DNA from 3 places in the Knoellia pratensis genome. Region 1 is predicted to be linked to each of the others. Evidence: predicted binding sites of a transcription regulator. Region 1 holds the regulator's gene; each other region holds the start of a gene.
The links. Region 1 encodes HrcA, which represses chaperone genes, less so after heat shock. Its sites were predicted from a motif close to TTNGCACTCGNNNNNNNCGAGTGCNAA; they were not measured.

Region 2: the regulator HrcA is predicted to act here: its motif matches at 2,224-2,250, upstream of groL (chaperonin GroEL).
Region 3: the regulator HrcA is predicted to act here: its motif matches at 4,367-4,393, upstream of groES (co-chaperone GroES).

What each region holds. Positions count from the first base shown of each region.
Region 1 is NZ_JBHTDJ010000003.1:1,181,988-1,189,109, reverse strand. It holds gene ACFQRE_RS15545 (16S rRNA (uracil(1498)-N(3))-methyltransferase) at 1-382, opposite strand, end outside; gene dnaJ (molecular chaperone DnaJ) at 388-1,518, opposite strand; gene hrcA (heat-inducible transcriptional repressor HrcA) at 1,592-2,623, opposite strand; gene ACFQRE_RS15530 (DUF3097 domain-containing protein) at 2,694-3,566, shown strand; gene ACFQRE_RS15525 (DUF4870 domain-containing protein) at 3,730-4,308, shown strand; gene ACFQRE_RS15520 (SDR family oxidoreductase) at 4,420-5,187, opposite strand; gene hemW (radical SAM family heme chaperone HemW) at 5,210-6,436, opposite strand; gene ACFQRE_RS15510 (ornithine cyclodeaminase family protein) at 6,730-7,122, shown strand, end outside.
Region 2 is NZ_JBHTDJ010000001.1:1,198,364-1,205,485, reverse strand. It holds gene ACFQRE_RS05830 (ABC transporter ATP-binding protein) at 1-310, opposite strand, end outside; gene groL (chaperonin GroEL) at 479-2,107, opposite strand; gene ACFQRE_RS05820 (hypothetical protein) at 2,450-3,052, opposite strand; gene ACFQRE_RS05815 (hypothetical protein) at 3,176-3,640, opposite strand; gene ACFQRE_RS05810 (DUF3263 domain-containing protein) at 3,645-3,944, opposite strand; gene ACFQRE_RS05805 (HAD family hydrolase) at 4,068-4,724, opposite strand; gene ACFQRE_RS05800 (DUF3152 domain-containing protein) at 4,747-5,571, opposite strand; gene ACFQRE_RS05795 (arsenate reductase ArsC) at 5,698-6,114, opposite strand; gene ACFQRE_RS05790 (aquaporin) at 6,111-6,782, opposite strand; gene ACFQRE_RS05785 (ArsI/CadI family heavy metal resistance metalloenzyme) at 6,779-7,122, opposite strand, start outside.
Region 3 is NZ_JBHTDJ010000001.1:1,395,127-1,402,248, forward strand. It holds gene ACFQRE_RS06710 (class I SAM-dependent methyltransferase) at 1-1,187, opposite strand, end outside; gene ACFQRE_RS06715 (SpoIID/LytB domain-containing protein) at 1,268-3,379, opposite strand; gene ACFQRE_RS06720 (GNAT family N-acetyltransferase) at 3,450-4,286, opposite strand; gene groES (co-chaperone GroES) at 4,552-4,845, shown strand; gene groL (chaperonin GroEL) at 5,012-6,637, shown strand; gene ACFQRE_RS06735 (hypothetical protein) at 6,728-7,122, shown strand, end outside.

The DNA of each region.
Region 1 (7,122 bases):
CACCGCGATCGCCTCGCCACTGGACGATGCTGCGACGGGCCTGCCACGGGACGACCTCGTCCACTCCGAGCTCGGTCGCGGCCTCGATGGCCTGGTCGTCACGGTCCCCCTTGGCGAGAGCCTGGACGAGAACGAACCGTGGGCGGGGTTCCCTCACGTCCTCGATCGACTCGGCCCGCAGGGTGAGCCGGTCCCGCTCGACCGACGCGACCGCACCCGTGACGACTCGACCCACGCCGTCGGAGAGTCGGAGCCGCTCGCCCACCTTGGTGCGCTTCACCGTCGCGGCGTGGCGCCCCTCAGGTCCGTCGAGGACCACGACGTCACCCGGACTGGTGGTATCGAGCGCCCCCGGAGCCACGAGATAGAGCGCGAGCGTCATGGTGCTCAGCGGGCCTTGAAGGCGTCGCGGAGCTTGCCGAAGAGCGAACCCTCCGAGGGGTTGGTGATGCGACCCGTCGGCTGCTCCTCCTCACGCAGCCTGGCGAGCTGTCGGAGCAGATCCTCCTGCTCGTGACTGAGCTTCGTGGGGGTCTGCACCATCGCGTGGATGATGATGTCGCCGCGTCCGGAGCCGCGCAGGTGCGTCACCCCGAGCCCCCGCAGGCGGATCTGCTCACCGGACTGGATGCCGGTGCGCACGTCGAGGTCGCTCACGCCGTCAAAGGTCTCGAAGGGCACGCTGGCCCCGAGCGCAGCAGCGGTCATCGGGAGCTCGAGCGTCGCGTGCAGGTCATCGCCCTGGCGCTGGAAGCGCGTGTCGCGACGCACCGCCACCTCGACGTAGAGGTCGCCGGGCGGACCGTCTCCGGGGCCCACCTCGCCCTCGCCCGCCAACTGGATGCGAGTGCCCGTGTCGACACCTGCAGGGACGCGGATGGTCATCGTGCGACGGGTGCGCACCCGACCGTCGCCGGAGCACTCGTAGCAAGGAGCTTCGATGACCTGACCTGTCGCCTGGCAGTTGACGCACGGACGCGAGGTCATGACCTGACCGAGGAAGCTGCGCTGCACCTGCTGGATCGAACCGGAGCCCTGGCAGGCGTCACAGGTGCGGGTGCCGGTGCCGGGCTGGGTGCCGGCACCGTGGCAGGTGGAGCAACCGACGGCGGTGTCGACGACGAGTTCCTTCTCGGCACCGAAGACGGCGTCGACGAGGTCGAGGTCGAGGCGCACGAGCGCATCCTGGCCGCGCGACTGGCGCGAACGCGGTCCGCGGCCCTGCGCCTGACCGGCGCCCTGACCGAAGAACGCGTCCATGATGTCGCTGAACGCGAAGCCCTGGCCGAATCCGGCGGCTCCACCGGCATACGGGTCGGAGCCCATGTCGTAACCGCGTCGCTTCTCGACGTCGGAGAGCACGTCGTAGGCCTGCGAGACCTTCTTGAACTGTTCCTCGGCCTCGGGCCCCGAGTTCACGTCGGGGTGGAGCTTGCGGGCCGCGCGGCGGTAGGCCTTCTTGATGTCGTCGGCGGTTGCATCGCGGGCCACGCCAAGGTCGGCGTAGTAGTCGTTCACTGTGGTGGACGTCCTTCGCTGGGGTCTGTTGGGGTCACGTGTGGATGGCTCGACGTTGAGCCGTCATGCTGGGTCATTCGGCCAGGATCCGGCTGACGTAGGTGGCGACCGCGCGAACGGCAGCCATCGTCGTGGGGTAGTCCATGCGGGTCGGGCCCACGACACCGAGTCCGGCCACGAGGTCGGATCCCGCGCCGTAGCCGGAGGTGACGAGCGACGTGGACTGCAGCCCGGCATACGGGTTCTCGGCACCGATGCGCACGGCGACGGCATCGCCCTGCTCGGTGACGGTGCCGAGGAGCTTGAGGAGGACGACGTGCTCTTCGAGGGCTTCGAGGACCGGCCCGATCGAGGTGGGGAAGTCTTCACCGGCGCGCACGAGGTGCGACGCGCCGGCCATGACGACGCGCTCCTCACGCTGCTCGACGAGGACCTCGGTCAGCTCGGCCGCGATGGCAGCGAGAAGCCCGCGCGCACCCGGGTCGACCTGCATCGGCAGCTCCCCGAGCCCGCCGGCGGCGTCGGCGAGGGTCTTGCCGACCGTTGCTCCGTTGACGTCGGAACGCAGCGACGCGAGCATCCGCTCGGCTGCGGGGTCGGCGAGGTCCAGGCCCGTTTCGAGGACACGCTGCTCGACTCGACCGGTCGTCGTGATGAGGACGACCAGGAGGCGCGAACCGCCGATGGGGACGAGCTCGATGTGTCGCACGGACGAGCGCGTGAGTGAGGGGTACTGGACCACCGCGACCTGGCGGGTCAGCGAGGCCAGGAGCCGAACCGTGCGATCGACCACGTCGTCGAGGTCGATCGCGCCGTCCAGCAACGTGCTGATGGCGCGCTTCTCGGCGCCGCTCAACGGTTTGACCCCGCTGATCCGGTCCACGAAGAAGCGGTAGCCCGCATCGGTCGGGATGCGACCGGCGCTGGTGTGCGGCGCGGCGATCAGACCGTCCTCCTCGAGGGCGGCCATGTCGTTGCGCACCGTCGCCGCCGAGACCCCGAGGCGGTGGCGCTCGAGCAGGGCTTTGGAACCCACGGGCTCGGACGTCTCGACGTAGTCCTGCACGATGGCGCGCAGCACCGCGAGCCGACGTTCGTCACTCATCCCCGACACCTCCCGTCCTCACTGGCACTCATGCTTGGTGAGTGCCAATTCTACGTCTACCCTCGCGCAGGTGACTGATCGCTACGGCCGGGACGTGCTCTCCGGCGACTGGAAGGCACCTCGCGGGGGCCGCTCCACGCCTCTTGCCGCCGAGATCGGCGTCGTCGTCGAGGACGTCGAGACCGGCTGGGTCGGGGCCGTCGTCCGCGTCGAGAAGGCCGGCGGCATACACGTCGTCCACCTCGAGGACCGGCGCGGCAAGACCAAGGCCTTCCCCCTCGGACCTGGCTTCCACGTCGACGGCCGCCCGGTAACGCTCACCAGGCCGACCGCTGCAGCTGACGCGAGGCTCACGGCAGCCCGCGCCACCGCCTCCCGCACGGCGAGCGGATCGCGCACGGTGACCAACGCCCCGGCCAGGGTCGCGAGCGCCTCGCGGATCTTCGTCGAGGGCACCCATGACGCCGAGCTCGTCGAGAAGGTCTGGGGCCATGACCTGCGGGTCGAGGGCGTCGTCGTCGAGCCCCTCGGCGGAGTCGACGACCTCGAGGCCGCGATCCGTGACTTCTCCCCTGGGCCCGGCAAACGGATGGGAGTCCTCGTCGACCACCTCGTGCCCGGCACCAAGGAGACGCGCGTTGTGGACGCCGCGTCCCGCCTCAAGCCCTGGGCGCCGCACGTCCTCATCGTCGGTCACCCCTATGTCGACGTCTGGCAGTCCGTGCGACCGGAGCGCCTCGGCATGGAGCAGTGGCCCGTCATCCCCCGCGGCACGTCGTGGAAGCACGGCATCTGCGCGCACCTCGGGTGGCCCCACAGCGACCAGGCCGACATCGCCCGCGCCTGGAAGCAGATCCTGGGCACGGTGCGTTCCTACGCCGACCTCGAGCCCTCGCTCCTGGGCCGCGTCGAGGAGCTCATCGACTTCGTCACCGTGCACTGAGGGACGGCAGCACCCTTCGGGCCTGTCGGGGTGTGCCGGGCGCTCACCCTGCGCGGCAGGGTCGCCCCTGACCACACCCTGATCTCACCCCGAAGTGGGGATCATTCGGCCTCCGGATGGGTTTGACTGGATGACAGCACCCCGTCCCCTGAAGGAGGACACCATGACCACCACCCCGCAACCCGAGGTTCCGCAGGGGCAGGACCCCCAGCAGTCGCCGCCCGCTCCCCCGCAGCCGTCCCACGGTGAGCAGCCGCCGCCCCCTCCCCCGCAGCAGCCCTACGAGACGACGTTCCAGCAGCCGCAGCAGTCGGCCCACCAGCAGCCAACCCCCGGTCAGGCCTACCCGGGCCAACCCGTGGCCCACACCCCGCAGCAGGTCCTCGACCCGGCCCAGCAGCGCCAGTGGGGCATGCTCAGCCACCTCATCGGCCTGGCCGGCATGATCTTCAGCGCCGGTGTCGCGGGCTTCGTCGGTTCTCTGGTCGTGTATCTCCTCTTCAAGGAGCGGGGCGACTTCGTCAAGCGGCACTCGGCAAACTCGCTCAACGTGCAAATCATGGCGGGTATCGGGAGCTTGGTCTCTTGGCTACTCATCGCGACGCTCATCGGCGCCATCATCGGCGTTCCACTGCTCATCGCCGTCAACGTGTGGGCCTTCGTGGTGCATATCATCGGCGCGGTGAGGGCCAACAAGGGCGAGCTGTGGGACCCGCCCCTGACCTACGCCTTCGTCAAGTGAGGTACTCCACGTCCTGACTCGATTCGAGACAGACCGACGCGCCGTGCCAGCCATCGCTCGCACGGCGCGTCGGTCTATCTCGACTGTGAGACAGGCGAGTTCAGTCGATTTTCAGACGCCGCCCTTGAGGAGCAGGCCTCCGTCGACGACGATCAGCTGGCCGGTCATCCAGGCCGCATCGTCGGAGAGCAGAAAGGCGACGACGGCAGCGATGTCCTCGGGCACACCGAGTCGGCCGAGCGGGTATCCCGCCGCCACCTTCTCCTCGCGCCCTTCGTAGAGCGCGGTCGCGAACTGGGTCTTGACGACTGCAGGAGCGACGGCGTTGACGCGCACCGTCGGGCCGAGCTCGACGGCGAGCTCCTCGGTGAGGTGGGTGAGCATCGCCTTGCTCGCGCCGTAGAACCCGATGCCCGGCGCCGGGCGCACGCCTGCCACCGACGACACGTTGACAATGGCTCCCCCGCGTTCCTCGAGTCCGCCGGCGACTGCCTTCTGGATCCACGAGAGCGCGGCGATGCAGTTGACCTCGACGATCTTGCGGGCGGCGTCGAGGTCGAGGTCGACCAGCCGTCCGTATGCCGGGTTGATGCCGGTGTTGTTCACGAGCAGGTCGACGGGGCCGAAGGTCTCGGCCACCTTTGCCAGCACCTCGTCCTGGTGCACCGCGTCGTCGGCACGCCCAGCGACCGCCATGGCGACCTCAGGGCCGCCGAGTGACACGACCGCCTCGTCGAGCGCCTCCTGCTTGCGGGCCGTGATGCACACGCGCGCCCCTTCGGCGACGAGGCGCTGGGCGATCCCGAGGCCGATCCCGCGACTGGCCCCGGTGACGATGGCGGTGCGGCCCTCGAGCCGCCGCAGATTCGTGGAAGTCATGCGCGCCACCCTAGAACCGCGATCAGGCGTCGACGCCCAGGAGCCGCCGGACCACCGTGTCGGCGAGCAGCCGACCGCGCAGCGTGAGCACGACGCGGCGGTCGCGAATGGCCGCCGTCCCGTCGACGAGCCCATCGGCAACCAACCCCGCCACGGCGCGCCGTCCGATCTCGTCGAGCTCGTCCACCAGGAGGCCGTCGCGAACCCTCACCTGCAACAGCACCTGCTCATCGCGGACCTGCTCGGCCGTCAACGTCTCGCGCCCCGCTCCCGGAGACAGACGCTCGGCCAGCCGGGCGGCATACGCCCGGGGGTGCTTGACGTTCCACCAACGCACGCCGCCGACGTGACTGTGGGCTCCGGGACCGACGCCCCACCAGTCGCCGCCAGTCCAGTAGCCGTCGTTGTGGCGGCATCGACCAGCCGGGGTGCGCGTCCAGTTGCTCACTTCGTACCAGTTGAAACCGGCTGCCGACAGGACCTCCTCGGCGATCTCGTACTTCGTCGCCTCGTCGTCGTCATCGGGCCGCGCGACCTCGCCGCGACGGACCTGGGCCGCGAGCTTCGTGCCCTCTTCGACGACGAGCGCATAGGCCGAAACATGTTCTGACCCAAGGGAAATCGCTTGGTCGAGGCTGCGCCGCCAGTCGTCGACGGACTCCCCCGGTGTGCCATAGATGAGGTCGACGCTCGTCACCATCCCGGCGTCCTGCGCGGCCCGAACGGCCTTCTCGACACCGGCTGGATCGTGCGTCCGGTCAAGGGTCGCGAGGACGTGTGGGACGGCCGACTGCATGCCGAGAGAGATGCGGGTGAAGCCGCCGTCGGCGAGCTCGCGCAGCGAGTCCGGCGTGACGGAATCGGGGTTGGCCTCGGTGGTCACCTCGACGTCATCGGACAAACCAAAACGCTGGCGTATGCCGTCCACGGCCTTCACGAGATCGGCTGCGGCAAGCATCGTCGGGGTCCCTCCGCCGACGAAGATCGTGTCGACGCGAGGGGCCGAGGCCCCGAGCACCGCCTGGGCGAGGTCGAGCTCGGCCAGGGTGGTGTCGATGAACGTCGAGGTGCTCGCCCCCGGCCCCAGCTCGGTGAGGGTGTAGGTGTTGAAGTCGCAGTAGCCGCAGCGCACCCGACAGAACGGGACGTGCAGATAGATCCCGAACGGGCGCTTCCCGAGGGTCTCCAGGGCCGTACCCGGGAGCTCCCCCGAGTCCGGGGCGGGGTCTCCGTCAGGCAGGCGAGGCATGGCGCAGATCCTCCCATCCCTGTCCGCTCCGGCCCGCGCCGCCCGTTCACGCCGGGCCGATCAGCTGCGATGGATACACGCGGCGTGTCCAGCGTGACACGCCGTCAGGCGCGAGAAAGACGGAAGAAGTTGGGGTCGAGGGGTTGCGCCCTCCCGGGTCGCCGACTAGAAATATCCCTACGCACTCACCTCGGTGAGAGCGTCAGAGGAAGAACTTCGGTTCGGAATCTGCGAGGGCCTCGGAAACTCATACTTTCCGAGGCCCTCACCTATTGGCCCACTAGGTTTGCGTCGTGCGCATCCTCACCGACGACGACGTCCGCGCCTGCCTCCCGCCCCTGGTTGAGGTGGTTGACCTCGTCGCAGACGCCCTCTCCGCATTGGCGCAGGGCCGCGTCGACGTCCCGCCCAAGCCGACAGTCCGGACCTCCCCCGGCATGTTCGCCAACGCCATGCCTGCGGCCTACCCGGAGCGAAACCTGTTGGGCTGCAAGTGGATCAGCGTTGTGCCGGACAATTCGGTGCGCGGTTTGCCGACCGCCAGCGGGGTCATGATCATCAACGACGGGACCACGGGCGCACCCCGCGCTCTCCTCTCCGCCCACGAGCTCACCGCCATCCGAACGGCTGCCGTGACCGGCGCTTGCGTCCGCGCCCTCGGAGGCGACGAAGGCCCGATCGCCTAT
Region 2 (7,122 bases), on a different contig from region 1:
GGTCGCGCCGAACCTTCGTGAGGTCCTTCTCCTTGAGCGTGGTGAGCTCGATGTCGCCCAGCTGCACCGAACCACTCGTCACCGAGTCCAGCCCAGCCGCGCAGTGCATGAGCGTGGACTTGCCCGACCCGGACGGGCCCATGATCGCGGTGAACTCGCGTCGGTTGAGGTCGAGGCTCACGCCCTTGAGGGCGGTGACGGCCATGTCGCCGGAGCCGTAGGTCTTGACGAGGTCGGTCACGCGAGCGGCGACCCGAGCCGGGCCGGTGGTGCTGGTGTCGCGGCGTTCGAGAGCTTGGTCAGTGGTCATGGCGACCACGCTAGGTGGCGGACGGCATACGCGCTGTGGGTTTCTTCCCCCAGAGAACCCTGAGAGCACCCTGAACGCGGAACGCGAAAGGGCGGCCTCCCGTTGGGGAGACCGCCCTTCCTTCGCGTATGCCGTGTGGTCGGCTGCGCTTCGATCAGTGCGTACGGGTCAGAAACCCATACCGCCCATCTCGTCGCCGCCACCCTGCATCGGGGGGCCAGCCTTTTCGGGCTTGTCGGCGATGACTGCCTCAGTGGTGAGGAACAGCGCGGCGATCGACGCGGCGTTCTGGAGCGCGGAACGCGTCACCTTGGCCGGGTCGATGATGCCCGCAGCGATGAGGTCGACGTACTCACCCGTCGCGGCGTTGAGGCCCCAACCGGACTCGAGGTTGGCGACCTTCTCGGAGACGACGCCGCCTTCGAGGCCAGCGTTGATGGCGATCTGCTTGAGCGGAGCCGAGATCGCGACACGCACGATGTTGGCGCCCGTCGCCTCGTCACCCTCGAGCTCGAGCTTCTCGAACGCGACCTTGCCGGCCTGGAGGAGAGCGACGCCACCACCGGCGACGATGCCCTCTTCGACGGCAGCCTTGGCGTTGCGCACGGCGTCCTCGATGCGGTGCTTGCGCTCCTTGAGCTCGACCTCGGTGGCCGCGCCCGCCTTGATGACAGCGACGCCACCGGCGAGCTTGGCGAGGCGCTCCTGGAGCTTCTCGCGGTCGTAGTCGGAGTCCGACTTCTCGATCTCGGCGCGGATCTGGTTGACGCGACCCTGGATCTGGTCGGCGTCCCCGTCACCCTCGACGATGGTCGTCTCGTCCTTGGTGACAACGACCTTGCGGGCCTTGCCGAGCAGGTCGATCTCTGCGGTGTCGAGCTTGAGCCCGACCTCCTCGGAGATGACCTGACCACCGGTGAGGATGGCGATGTCGGCGAGCATGGCCTTGCGACGGTCACCGAAGCCGGGAGCCTTGACGGCAACCGACTTGAAGGTGCCGCGGATCTTGTTGACGACGAGTGTGGAGAGCGCTTCGCCCTCGACGTCCTCGGCAATGATGAGCAGCGGCTTGCCGGACTGCATGACCTTCTCCAGCAGCGGCAGCAGGTCCTTGATCTGGCCGATCTTGGAGTTGACGACGAGCACGTAGGGGTCGTCGAGGACGGTCTCCATGCGCTCGGGGTCGGTCACGAAGTAGTGGCTGATGTAGCCCTTGTCGAAGCGCATGCCCTCGGTGAGCTCGAGCTCGAGACCGAAGGTGTTGCTCTCCTCGACCGTGATGACGCCTTCCTTGCCGACCTTGTCCATGGCCTCGGCGATCATCTCGCCGATCAGGGGGTCAGCTGCGGAGATCGAGGCGGTAGCAGCAATCTGCTCCTTGGTCTCGACGTCCTTGGCGTTGTTGAGCAGCTCAGCGGAGACAGCCTCGACAGCCTTCTCGATGCCGCGCTTGAGCGCCATCGGGTTGGCGCCAGCCGCAACGTTGCGCAGGCCTTCCTTGACGAGGGCCTGGGCGAGAACGGTCGCCGTCGTCGTGCCGTCACCGGCGACGTCGTCGGTCTTCTTGGCGACCTCCTTGACCAGCTCGGCGCCGATCTTCTCGTAGGGGTCGTCGAGCTCGATCTCCTTGGCGATGGACACACCGTCGTTGGTGATCGTGGGGGCTCCCCACTTCTTCTCCAGCACGACGTTGCGGCCCTTGGGGCCCAGGGTGACTCTGACGGCGTCGGCGAGGATGTTCATTCCTCGCTCGAGTCCGCGGCGTGCCTCTTCATCAAATGCGATGATCTTGGCCATTCGGGTGGTTCCTCCCACGCGAATCGAAGGTGTTGGCCAGGTGGCGCCCGCGACGGACGAGCAGGCCTGCGCACTTCATGTCTGTGCGCGTGCCGACCCTCACCAGACTGGCCAGATTGTCACTCTCATGCCGAGAGTGCCAACCCATTATTGGCACTCTCGGGTGGAGAGTGCAAACGCTCCACACCCACTGGACCTCGCACTTTTCTCACCAATCCCTCCAAAGGGACACGACACGCCGGTATGCCGTGTGCGCACCTCCCCCAGACACGTGCGTCCGCGCGGACGGCCTCACTCGGACCATCCGCGCGGACGCGGCTTGTGGACGCTCCTCGCGCCCGGTCAGCGGCGGGTCTGCGTGACGATGTGACCGGTCACGCCTTGGATCTCGGTGCCGTTGTAGGTCACGGTCCCGACTGCGGCGCGCTCCTGAACGACCAGCGTGTAGGTGCCAGCCGTGGGGTCGGACTGCTCGTGGGCCTCCTGGGTCAGGGGCCCAGCACCGGTGAAGGCGGCGGAGATGCCCAGAGCCGTGGGGACGGAGTCGCCCTCACCGTCCACGACCTCGCCGACGACGGACGAGGATCCGATGGCCGACCTGAGCTTCTTGGCAATGCTCAGATCGGCGGCGGCCTCGAAGTCCATGGCGCTGGTGCGGCGCAGCTGGATGCAGGAGCCGTCGTCGGGAGAGGACGACTCCTCGGGGCACTGCCAGTCGTAGGCGCTGAGTGCGGTCAACCGGCCCGACCCGTCACTGAGGTTGATGTTGCCGGTGTGGACGTTGCCCGGCGCCCCAGCCAAGGTTCCCCCGACACGCCACTCCCCGATCAGGGTCGAGCTGAGCGGCACCTTGGCTTTGGGTGCGGCCTGCGACGGCGCCGCGATGGCGGCAAACGTCGCGGCGGTGAAGCCGATGGCAGTCATGGTGCGGATCTTGCGAGACACGTGGTCCCCCCTGGTTCTCGGCACTGGGCCGGTCACGAGCCACCCCCTGTGGCTCTGACCATCACTACGTGCGCCGAGGCGATTCGGTTGCGTGCCAGCGGGACTTTCTTTCAGGCAGCAGCCTCAGAGAGTCGGTGCGTGGCCCTCGAACGTGGCTCGCATCGTGCCGTCGGCCTCCGAGGCCACCGGGTCGTCCAGGTCCGCGACGAACACGGCGACCAGGGTGCGGGCCGGATTGGACTGCGCCTCGGCCAGGGCCACTCGCCAGGCGGCAAGGTTTGGGTGGTCGAGCTCCGTGCAGGCCTCGGCCGGCTCGAGCGACTCCACGGCGGCGGCGAGCTGCGAGGTCGTCAACTCGAGGGTGGCGGTCGATCCGTCGTGTCCCAGCACCGTGGCCAGGATGACTGCGGGGAGCCCGTGCCGGCCGCCCGGAGCGTTGACGTGCCCGAAGTCCAGCTCAGCCGAGCTGGACGCGGAACTCAGCCCCACGGCATACGCCACAGGAGGGCGCCAGCCCTCGATCTTGGCGGAGAGGTGGTCCTTGATGGCGGCGAGGCCATCGGGCGTGCTCCAGTCGAGCTCGCTCACCGGGTCAGCCCTGCGGCTGCAGGCCGAGGCGGCGTGCCGAGCGCGCGCGCTGACGGGTCGCGCGCTGACGGCGCAGGCGCTTGACGAGCATCGGGTCGTGCTCGAGCGCCACGGTGCTGTCGATGAGGGCGTTGAGCACCTGGTAGTAGCGCGTGGGGCTCATGTCGAAGAGCTCCTTGATGGCCGACTCCTTGGACCCGGCGTACTTCCACCACTGGCGCTCGAAGTCGATGATGCGGCGGTCACGGTCGGTCAGCCCCTCGACACTGGGTGCTGCGGACTGCTCTTCGTGGACGGCGTTCACGGTTCGACCCTTCTGGTGCGACGGCTGCGATGGCCACCCTATCGGTCGAATGACACGGCTGTCATTAGGCTCGGCGTGTCCGCTGGACACACGCCGGGTCGGTCTGCTCAGACGCCTCAGGTGTCACATGGGCCCCGTCATCAGGTATGCCGTGAGCTCGCCGACGCTGTCGACGACCGTGTCCGGGTCGGTCGCCTCAAGTGCCGCGCGCTCCCCTGCGCCCCAGGTCACGGCGACCGCGGCCATGCCGGCAGCGCGGGCCGCGATGATGTCGACGGTGGCGTCGCCGACGTAGACGGCCGTGGTGGGGTCGACGCCGAGCTTGGCGGCCGCGACGAGAAGGGGCTCGGGGTGGGGCTTGTGGTTCGTCGTGTGCTCGAGCGCGCCGACGACGTCGATGAGGTGGTCGATCCCGACTCCCACGAGCGCCAACCGGGCCGTGTCGGTGCGCTTGCTCGTGACGATGTGGACGTTGGCGCCTGCGGCAGTGAGCGTCGTGAGCATCTCGGGGACACCGTCGTAGCGCTCGATGAGCCGCTCGGTGTTGGCAAGGTTCCACTCGCGGTAGGTGGAGTCGAGGTCGTGCCCGCGCTCGGGGTCTTCCTCGAGGAGGGCGCCGAGGAGCGGCCGCCCGATCCAGGCCCGGGCCCTGGCGTCGTCGATCTCCTCGCCGCGCACCTCGCGGAACGCGTGCTGGTAGCTCGCGACGATGAGCGGGATGGTGTTGGCGAGCGTGCCGTCGAGGTCGAAGAAGATGGTCTGCCAACGGAGGGAACTCACCCCCACATCCTCGCGGGTCGCGTCAGGAGGCAGTCGACGGGGTGGTGGGCCAGGCGTTGGGCCGGCAGCCCCTGAGACTGATCGACTGCTGCAGCATCACCGGCGCAGCGGCCCCGGCCTTGGGGCAGCCGACGTGGCCCCGCCCCAAGAAGTGACCGACCTCGTGGTTGACCATGTACGCGCGGTATTCGGTGAGGTCGTCATAGGTCGGCGTCATGAGCTGCCACCTGTCCGAGTTCAGCACGACCTTGCTCCCCGCAGCGCAGCTCCACTTGCCACCGACCCGCAGCGGCGCGCACATCCTGTTGGTCGTCGGCGGCGATGCGATGTAGACGACGAAGTCGGCTCGGGCCGGATCGGCCACGGCGGCGAAGCTCGCGCCGTTGTTGCCGGTCCATCCACGCGGGTCGTTGAGGATGGCGTGGACGTGCTGTGCGACGTCGTCGGGGTCGACCCGGACGCCCCCCTCGACCTTCACGATGAACGTGTGCAGCTTCGGGGTCTGGCGGACCGCTGGCCTCGCCCACGTCGACGTCGTGAACGCGCCGGAGCCCACGAGGCCGGAGCGTTTGATCCCGGTCGAGGTCGTCGCGCTCACCGACGGAGAAGGCGTGGGTTTCGTCGTCGTGGGTTTCGTCGTCGCGGACTTCGTCGGCGACGGCGTCGCGGACTGGCCGTTCAACGCGGGTGACGGCTTGGGTCCCGCATTGCCGTTGGCCGCGGTCGACGCGGAGGCGGCCGAGCCCTTCGTCACGGGACTGGCATCGCTCACGACCGCCCGGATCGTGAGCGCGACGAGCACCACGGTGAGAACGAGGACGACGAGCATGACGCGTCGCCCTCGCACGGTGAGCACCAACGGCGGCTCCCCGTGCAGGTCCGGCCTCATTGCTGTGTGCGCGCGTGTCACAAGGTCATCACACCAGCGCCCGCAACCGGAGCCGGGGACCTTCGATCCCTCGGTGGGTCGCGGTCAGGGTCGCGTGGGCTCGATGTCGAGGCTGGCGAGAAGCTCGAGGACGCGGCGCTTGATGTCGTCGCGGATCGGGCGCACCGACTCGACACCCTTGCCGGCCGGGTCCTCGAGCTCCCAGTCCTCGTAGCGCTTGCCCGGGAAGATCGGGCACGCGTCGCCACAGCCCATGGTGATGACGACGTCGGAGGCCTGGACTGCGTCGGTGGTGAGCACCTTGGGCGACGCAGCGGTGAGGTCGATGCCCTCCTCGGCCATGGCCTCGACCGCGGCGGCGTTCACCTGGTCGGCGGGCGCGCTGCCGGCGGAGCGGACCTCGACCTGCCCGCCACCGAGGGCCTCGAGGTAGCCGGCAGCCATCTGGGAGCGCCCGGCATTGTGGACGCAGACGAAGAGCACGGAGGGGCGTTCGGTCATGAGGACTCCTGAGTTTCAGAGACAAGCAGGCGTATGCCGCCCAGCCCGATCGCGACGCCCGTCACCTGGGCGAGGACGAAGGGAAGGACGGAGGCCGGGGCGATGCCGGCGAAGGTGTCGCTGAACATCCGCGCGATGGTGACGGCCGGGTTGGCGAAGGACGTCGAGGAGGTGAACCAGTAGGCCGCGAAGATCCACGCGGCGACGAGGGTCGGGGCGAGGTGGCCGCGACCTCCTCGGCTCACGTGGCCGACGACGAGGACGAGTCCAGCGGTGGCAACAATCTCACCAATCCACTGTCCCGCACCAGTTCTCACCTTTCCGGAGAGGTGGAGCGGTGCGAGGTCGTACATCAGGTTCGCGACCGCGACGCCGACGGTTCCGCCGAGAACCTGCGCGACGGCATACCCCGGAAATCGGGACCACGGGAGGTCGCGACGGATCGCTTGGGCGAGCGAGACGGCCGGGTTGAAGTGGGCTCCGCTCACGGGCGCGATGACCGCGATGAGGACCGCGAGGGCGGCCACGGAGGCGACGGCGTTGGCGAGGAGCTGGAGGCCGACGTCGTCGGTGAGGCGCTGCGCCATGATGCCCGAGCCGACGACAGCCGCGAGGAGCCCCGCGGTGCCGACGGCCTCAGCGGCGAGCGCCCGTGGGAGGGAGCTCACGCGCAGCAGCCAGCCTTCGCGCTCGAGCCGGAGACGTCGAGGACTTCGAGGCTCGCGGTGGCCGGGCGGGCGTCCGCAGGGTTCTCGTCCTTGACCGTGTAGACCTCCCACGGGGCGCCAGCGGGGTCGTGGACCCACACCTTGTCCTGGAGCGCGTAGCAACAGGTCGTGTCGTTCTCGTCAAAGGCGGCGAGACCCGCATCGGCGAAGCGCTCGCGGGCCGCGGTGACGCCCTCCACGGACGAGACCTCGACGCCGAGGTGGTTGAGCGCGCCGGCCGTTCCGCTGCCCCGGTTCTCCTCGGTGGTCTCGATGAGGACGAGCTTGAGGGGCGGCTCGG
Region 3 (7,122 bases), on a different contig from region 1:
ACGACCGTGGCCTGTTCACCGCTGCCGGCCTTGGTGCCGATCTTGAGGTCGCGGCGCAGCTGCTCGTCGTCGAGGCGGATCCCGCGCTTCTTGATGGTCAGCCCGGTGACGCCGTGTTCGCGCAGCCAACCACGCAGGCTCTTGACGGTGAACGGCATCGCCTCGTGGACGGCATACCGGCGCGTGTAGGCCAACGACACGTTGCGTGAGGTGAGGACATAACCCGTCCCCTCGTCGGACTCCATGCCTTCGGTGCTGCGGGTGACGGCACCCACCAGTCCGGCCCGGATCACGGCCTTGTCGACGTCGTGGAGCCAGGCGCCCACGTCGGTCAGGGAAGTGGCACTCGGTGGCACGGGGTCGGCCATGGACTCGGTGACCACAATGGGTGACGCGTCGGGGCCCATGACGCGGGCCGTGCGACCCCGGGCCATGACGAGCGGTCCCCACCAGATGGCGCACTCGACGACATCGCCGGCCCACGAGGTCCATTGGGCCTCTGTGCCGTTGGGGACGGCGGCGTGGTCGAAGCCGGGGCTGAGCTTGACTCCCGTGGCGGGCACGGCCGCAGCGACCTGCTGCACGTAGTCCCAGGACGGCGAGATCTCTTCCAGCCGGAAGGTGCGGCGGGTGCGGCCGGTGATGTCGGCGACGCCACGGGTGCGACGGGCCGGGTCGAGCCAGGCACCCACTCGGTTGCGCCCCGGGTCGGAGCCGAAGTCGGCGTCCTCGGCGTGGCCCACCCGGGCCCGAGAGTCCGGCCACGGCCTCAGGTTGGCGTCGGCCACCGCGGCGGTCACGGGGTCGGAGTCGACGGCGCGCACGGTGACGCCGAGCGAGGACAGTGTGACGGCGTCGGCCCCGATGCCACAGCCGAGGTCGTGCACCTGGGCCAGACTCGCCCGGCTGAACCGGTGGGCGTGAGCGACAGCGACCTCGAGGCGGGTGGCCTGCTCGAGCCCGTCGGGGGTGAAGAGCATGTCGGCCGCGAACTCGCCGAACTTCGCGGTGGCCCTGGCTCGCAGTCGTTGCTGGGTCAGTGCGGCAGCCGTGAGGTCCGACGAGTGACCGGCGCGGCGGAGGCGGTCGTGCAGGGTGAGGACGTCGGAGTCGCTGTAGGGCGGGAGGGAACGCAACAGCTCCTGCCCCTCAGGGGCAGCAAGGGCCCTCACCGTGCTGACGTCCACGGGCCAACCTTCTCATTCGCCCGTCGATGGGGCTCCTTGGGCACCCGACTACGGCGACACCGGTGCAGGTGGGTCGGCCCTCAGCTCCCGAACATCAGCGGCGTCCACGAGGATCCGATCTTCACCCGGTTCAGCAGAGTGCCGGTCCCCGTGCCGCGGTAGGCCCACAGGACTCCTGCCGAGTCCCGGGTCACGAGGTCCAACGGCCCGTCGCCATCGACGTCCCCAAGACCCGTGAAGGCGGTGAACGCCTGGAACCCGTGACCGATCTCGACGGGTCCCAGGTAGCTGCCCGTGGCCGAGAACCGGAACAGGAAGAGGACCCCGGCGCTGGTCTTGCCGATGAGGTCGGAGCCGCCGTCGCCGTTGAAGTCGCCGACCGCCTCGAGCTCCTGCATCGAGGCCCAGCCGGTGCCCTTGCTGATGCGGGCCTTGAAGGCGCCAGCGCCGTTGCCGGGATAGAGCCACAGGGTTCCGGTGGAGTCGCGCACGAGCAGGTCGACGGCTCCGTCGCCGTTGAGGTCGCCCGGGGCCACCATGGCGTTGAACGCCTGCCAGCCACCGCCCAGGGACTTCGTCGAGGCGATCGTGCCGGTTCCTGATCCGAGGTGAAGGGTGAACGCTCCTGCGGACGTGCGGCGCATGAGGTCGGGTATGCCGTCGCCCGAGAAGTCGCCCGGCGCCAGGACCTCGGGCGCAGCGGGCCACGCGGTGGCGATGGCAGTGCGGGGCAGCCAGCCCCCGCGGCCGTCACCGGGGTAGTTCCACAGAGTGCCAGCGGCATCGCGCGCGATGAGGTCGGAGAACCCGTTGCCGGCGAAGTCGGTGCCGACGGAGGACCCCACGGGGATGAACCAGGTCGAGCGCAGGTTGAGCTTCGAGCGGAAGGTCTCCGCGCTGACGCTCTGGGTGCCGGTCGTACCCGTCAGCTCGATCGAGGACGCGCGGCCGTCGAACCAGGCACCCACACCGGTGCGCGAGATCTTCATCGACCGGAAGATCCCGATGCTCGACCAGGCGCTCTCGATCGCGCTCACCGGCATCGTGAGGTAGGACCAGGTGTCGGGCGCCTCGGCGTACACAGCGTCGTAGGGGTCGGTCTTCGAGACCTGGTAGGGCAGATTCGACCCGACGATCTGGCCGCCGTTGGTCGAGCTGAACTCGGTCTGGGCGATGGCGGTGCCGTACTTGCGCACCTGGCCGCTCGTGGCCGTGATCGCGGCGTCCGAGTTCGGGTGCTCGGGGTTGGAGCTCGTCAGTCCTGGGTAGACCTGACAGGCCGTGGTGTCGCAGATGTCGAAGCCGTTGGGGCTGCCGAGTCGGGCCGCGGTGTAGGACCGTGCGGCCACGGCCTGCGCCTTGACCGCCTCGAGACCCCAGGAGGCCGGCATCTCGGCCGGAACGACCGAGCGCAGGTAGGCGTTCATCGCGAGCACGTTGACCGTGCCGCTGACGTAGGCGCCGCCGCTCCCGCTGGGCAGGTGCACGATGGTGGACCGCAGCCCACCGCGGTACTGACGATTGCCCGACGGCGTGACGAGCGTGATGACCGAGCTCGCGATCGAACCGTCGCCGACGAACGTGAGGTGCTTTGCCGACGCGAAACTGGCGCAGGCTGGCGTCACCACGAACCAGCTCGAGTTGGCCGGGACGTACGCCTCGAGCTTCCACGCGCCGCCCGCGAGAGGCGTGGTGCGCCATTGCGTGGCACCAGTCCTTGTCAGCGGATCAGTGCACGTTCCGTCAGTGAGGGTGAGGCCCGACTCGGCGACGACAACGGTCGAGCGCTGGTTCATCGCGGTGATGTTGACCCGGACCTCGGGGTTGCCGATGTCTGCTGCCGTCGTCCCCGGGTAGTAGAAGTTGAGGATCTGCGCGACTGTCTGTCCCTGGCTCGCCGCTCCGCGCGCACCCCACTGCGACATCCCGCGTCCGTGCCCGAAGCCGCGCCCGTTCAGTGCGATGACCGGCCCGGTGGTCGCCGCGGCAGCGGACGCCACCGCCGGTGTCGCGTCGTCTCTCACGCGCTCGGTGGCCAACGTGTCGGCGGCAGGGGTCGACTTGGCGGGCTTCGCCGCCGGTGCGGTGGTGCCCTGAGGAGCTGCGGACGAGGCGGACGAGGCGCTCGCGACTGCGGTCATGGGTGCGGCCAGGAGGATCGCGGTAGCGACGACCGAGGTGAGACGGTTCATTGGATCAGCATCCCCAAAGTGGTGCGGCGACGACAGTGTCATGGCGAGGACCCGCCACACCCCTTGTCGATCAGGTGGTGGCCGGCGTGTGTCTGGCACTTTTCCACACGTAGGGCGTCGTGGTCGACACTTTGATGAGGCCGGATCGTTCGAGGATCGGTCGGGAGAACTCGGTGGAGTCGCTGTTGACCCAGCGCTTGCCCTGTGCGATGGCCGATCGGGCCCGGGCCGCAGTGAGCGCACGGTAGATCCCGCGGCCCCGATGCTCCGGTCGGGTGGCCCCGCCCCAGATGCCGGCGAAGTCGGTTCCCTCGACGGGTTCGAGCCGGCCCGCGCTCACGATCTCGCCACCCTCTTCAGCGACCCACATCTCCATGTCGTCGGCCGTGCGGAGGCGGTGCAGGATCTGCTCGGCATGTGATGCAGCCTCGTCGGGTGCGTCATCGAAGACCTCGCTCTGCATCGCGAGCATGCGCAGGACGTCGTCCTCGTCGGTGAGGCGACGGATGGTGACACCCTGCGCCAGGTCGAGATCCAGAGCGAGGAGGGCGGCGTCGCCGATCATCACCGACTCGCTCTCCTGCGCCTCGAAACCGGCGGCCACCAGTGCCTCGTGCAGTCCCGGGGCATGGTCGTGTCCGCGCGTCTTCCACTCGACCTGGAGGATCTCGGGCATCGCCCGGTAGTGCGCCAACGCCCCCTCGACGAGCCCACGCACCGACTCCTCCGTGGCCGGTCCCTCGTCGGTGGCGAGGTCGCGATAGGTGATGAATCCGCGCCCGCCCAGGTAGGTCGCGAGCAGCAGCGGCCCGAGCGCCGTGGTGCTCAGCGCGGACGGGACCTCGGCATCGCGGCGGAGCTGGCTGTCGTAGGCCTCGAGCAAGGAGGCGGGATCGGGTTCGGTCATGCCCTGACCCTTGCGCTCGAAGGCGGTCGCCGCAATCGCTTTACGTGGCGCTCCGCCCACAGCGAACACGGTGAGAACTTTTGGCACTCGAGTTGACCGAGTGCTAACGGCGACCTAGATTTGGGTCATTGGCACTCGCCACGTGTGAGTGCCAGCGCAGGCGGACCGACTCGACCCCCGCGACGGCGTGTTGGATCCACAGTTCGGCGCACATTTTGCAGCTCCATTGTCCACCTTCGACTCATCCCAAAGGGGAGGTCACACAGTGTCGGTTTCCATCAAGCCGCTCGAGGACCGCATCGTCATCAAGTCGCTCGAGGCCGAGCAGACGACGGCGTCCGGTCTCGTTATCCCGGACACCGCGAAGGAGAAGCCCCAGGAGGGCGAGGTCCTCGCGGTCGGCCCCGGTCGCATCGACGACAACGGCAACCGTGTCCCGCTCGACGTCAACGTCGGCGACAAGGTCATCTACAGCAAGTACGGCGGCACCGAGGTCAAGCACGGCGGCGAGGAGTTCCTGATCCTCAGCGCTCGCGACGTCCTCGCCATCGTCGGCTGACCGAGCGGTTTCGCTCGGCACAAAGATCTGAACCACCACGTATGCCGTGGGCTCACCTCCCACGGTGAGCTCACGGCATACGCGCATCACCACCACTGCTTGCGTCTGCGTCGATGGCTGCCAGAGCCACCACGGGCGCAGACGCAACGATCAGACAAGGACATTCATGGCCAAGGAACTGGAGTTCAACGACTCCGCCCGCAAGGCGCTCGAGCGGGGCGTCGACGCCCTCGCCAACGCCGTCAAGGTGACGCTCGGCCCCAAGGGCCGCAACGTCGTCATCGACAAGAAGTGGGGTGCCCCCACGATCACGAACGATGGTGTCACCATCGCTCGCGAGATCGAGCTCGAGGACGCCTACGAGAACCTTGGCGCCCAGCTCGCCAAGGAGGTCGCGACCAAGACCAACGACGTCGCCGGTGACGGCACGACGACCGCAACCGTCCTGGCCCAGGCCATGGTCCGCGAGGGCCTGCGCAACGTCACCGCCGGTGCGGCTCCGGCCGGCCTCAAGCGCGGCATGGACAAGGCCGTTGACGCCGTGTCCGAGAAGCTGCTCGAGACGGCCCGCGAGGTCGACGGCAAGGACGAGATCGCCTCCGTCGCCTCCCTGTCCGCCCAGGACCCGGAGATCGGCGCCACCATCGCCGAGGCGTTCGACAAGGTCGGCAAGGACGGCGTCATCACCGTCGAGGAGTCCTCGACCGCGTCCACCGAGCTCGAGTTCACCGAGGGCATGCAGTTCGACAAGGGCTACATCTCGCCCTACTTCGTCACTGACCCCGAGCGCATGGAGGCCGTCCTCGAGGACGCCTACGTGCTCATCAACCAGGGCAAGGTCTCGGCCATCGCCGACGTCCTCCCGATCCTCGAGAAGGTTGTCCAGTCGGGCAAGCCGCTCGTGATCATCGCCGAGGACATCGACGGTGAGGCCCTGTCGACGCTCGTCGTCAACAAGATCCGTGGCACGTTCAACGTCGTGGCCGTCAAGGCTCCCGGCTTCGGAGACCGTCGCAAGGCGATGCTCCAGGACATTGCCGTGCTCACCGGTGGCCAGGTCATCGCCGAAGAGGTCGGGCTCAAGCTCGACACGGCCGACCTCACCGTTCTCGGTCAGGCGCGTCGCGTCGTCGTCACCAAGGACAACACGACGATCATCGACGGCTCGGGCGACCACGCCGAGGTCGATGGCCGCGTCAACCAGATCAAGGCCGAGATCGAGCGCACCGACTCCGACTGGGACCGCGAGAAGCTCCAGGAGCGCCTCGCCAAGCTCGCCGGTGGCGTCTGCGTCATCAAGGTCGGTGCCCACACCGAGGTTGAGCTCAAGGAAAAGAAGCACCGCATCGAGGACGCCATCTCGGCGACCCGCGCGGCCATCGAAGAGGGCATCGTCGCCGGTGGCGGCTCGGCTCTCATCCAGGCCGTCAAGGTCATCGACACGCTCGGTCTCGAGGGTGACGAGAAGGTCGGCGCCACCATCGTGCAGAAGGCCGCGGCCGAGCCGCTGCGCTGGATCGCCGAGAACGCCGGTCTCCAGGGCTACGTCGCCGTCGCCAAGGTCTCCGAGCTGGAGCCGGGCATGGGCCTCAACGCCGCGACCGGCGAATACGTCGACCTGATCAAGGCCGGCGTCATCGACCCGGTCAAGGTGACCCGTTCGGCCCTGCGCAACGCAGCGTCGATCGCGTCGATGGTTCTCACGACGGACACCCTCGTCGTCGAGAAGAAGGTCGACGAGGACGGCGGGGCTGGTCACAGCCACGGCGGCGGTCACGGCCACAGCCACTGAGCTGAACCCGTGAAGCCCCAGCGCTTCTGAACACAACGCGTATGCCGCGTGCTCCCGTACAGGGGGAGCACGCGGCATACGTGCGTTCGTGTGGTGCGCACCCGGCTCGCTGACACGCACCGGGACTGGATGCTCGGACGATCAGTTCGTGCTCAACTTTCCCCTGTGAATGGAAGAGAGTCGCAGGTGGGGCGCGGCGTTGGGGTGTGGCGCAATCGGGTCAATCAGGTAGCTGGATGGCTCCTCGGCTACGGGCTGTTCTTCTTCGTTTCCTTCCTCGACCCACTCAGCGTTTACACCCCGTCACAAGGGACCGATGGGACCCAGTTGGACACTGAATTGGTGTCGATCCACCTCTTCTTCGCAACTCTGAGCGTGATCGGCTTTGCCATCTGGGCCGTGCCGCTCGTGCGCACGGCACCGGGAGTGGTGCGCATCGTGAATCCCTTGACGAGGTGGACCCTCCCTGCAGAATGCCTCGAGAC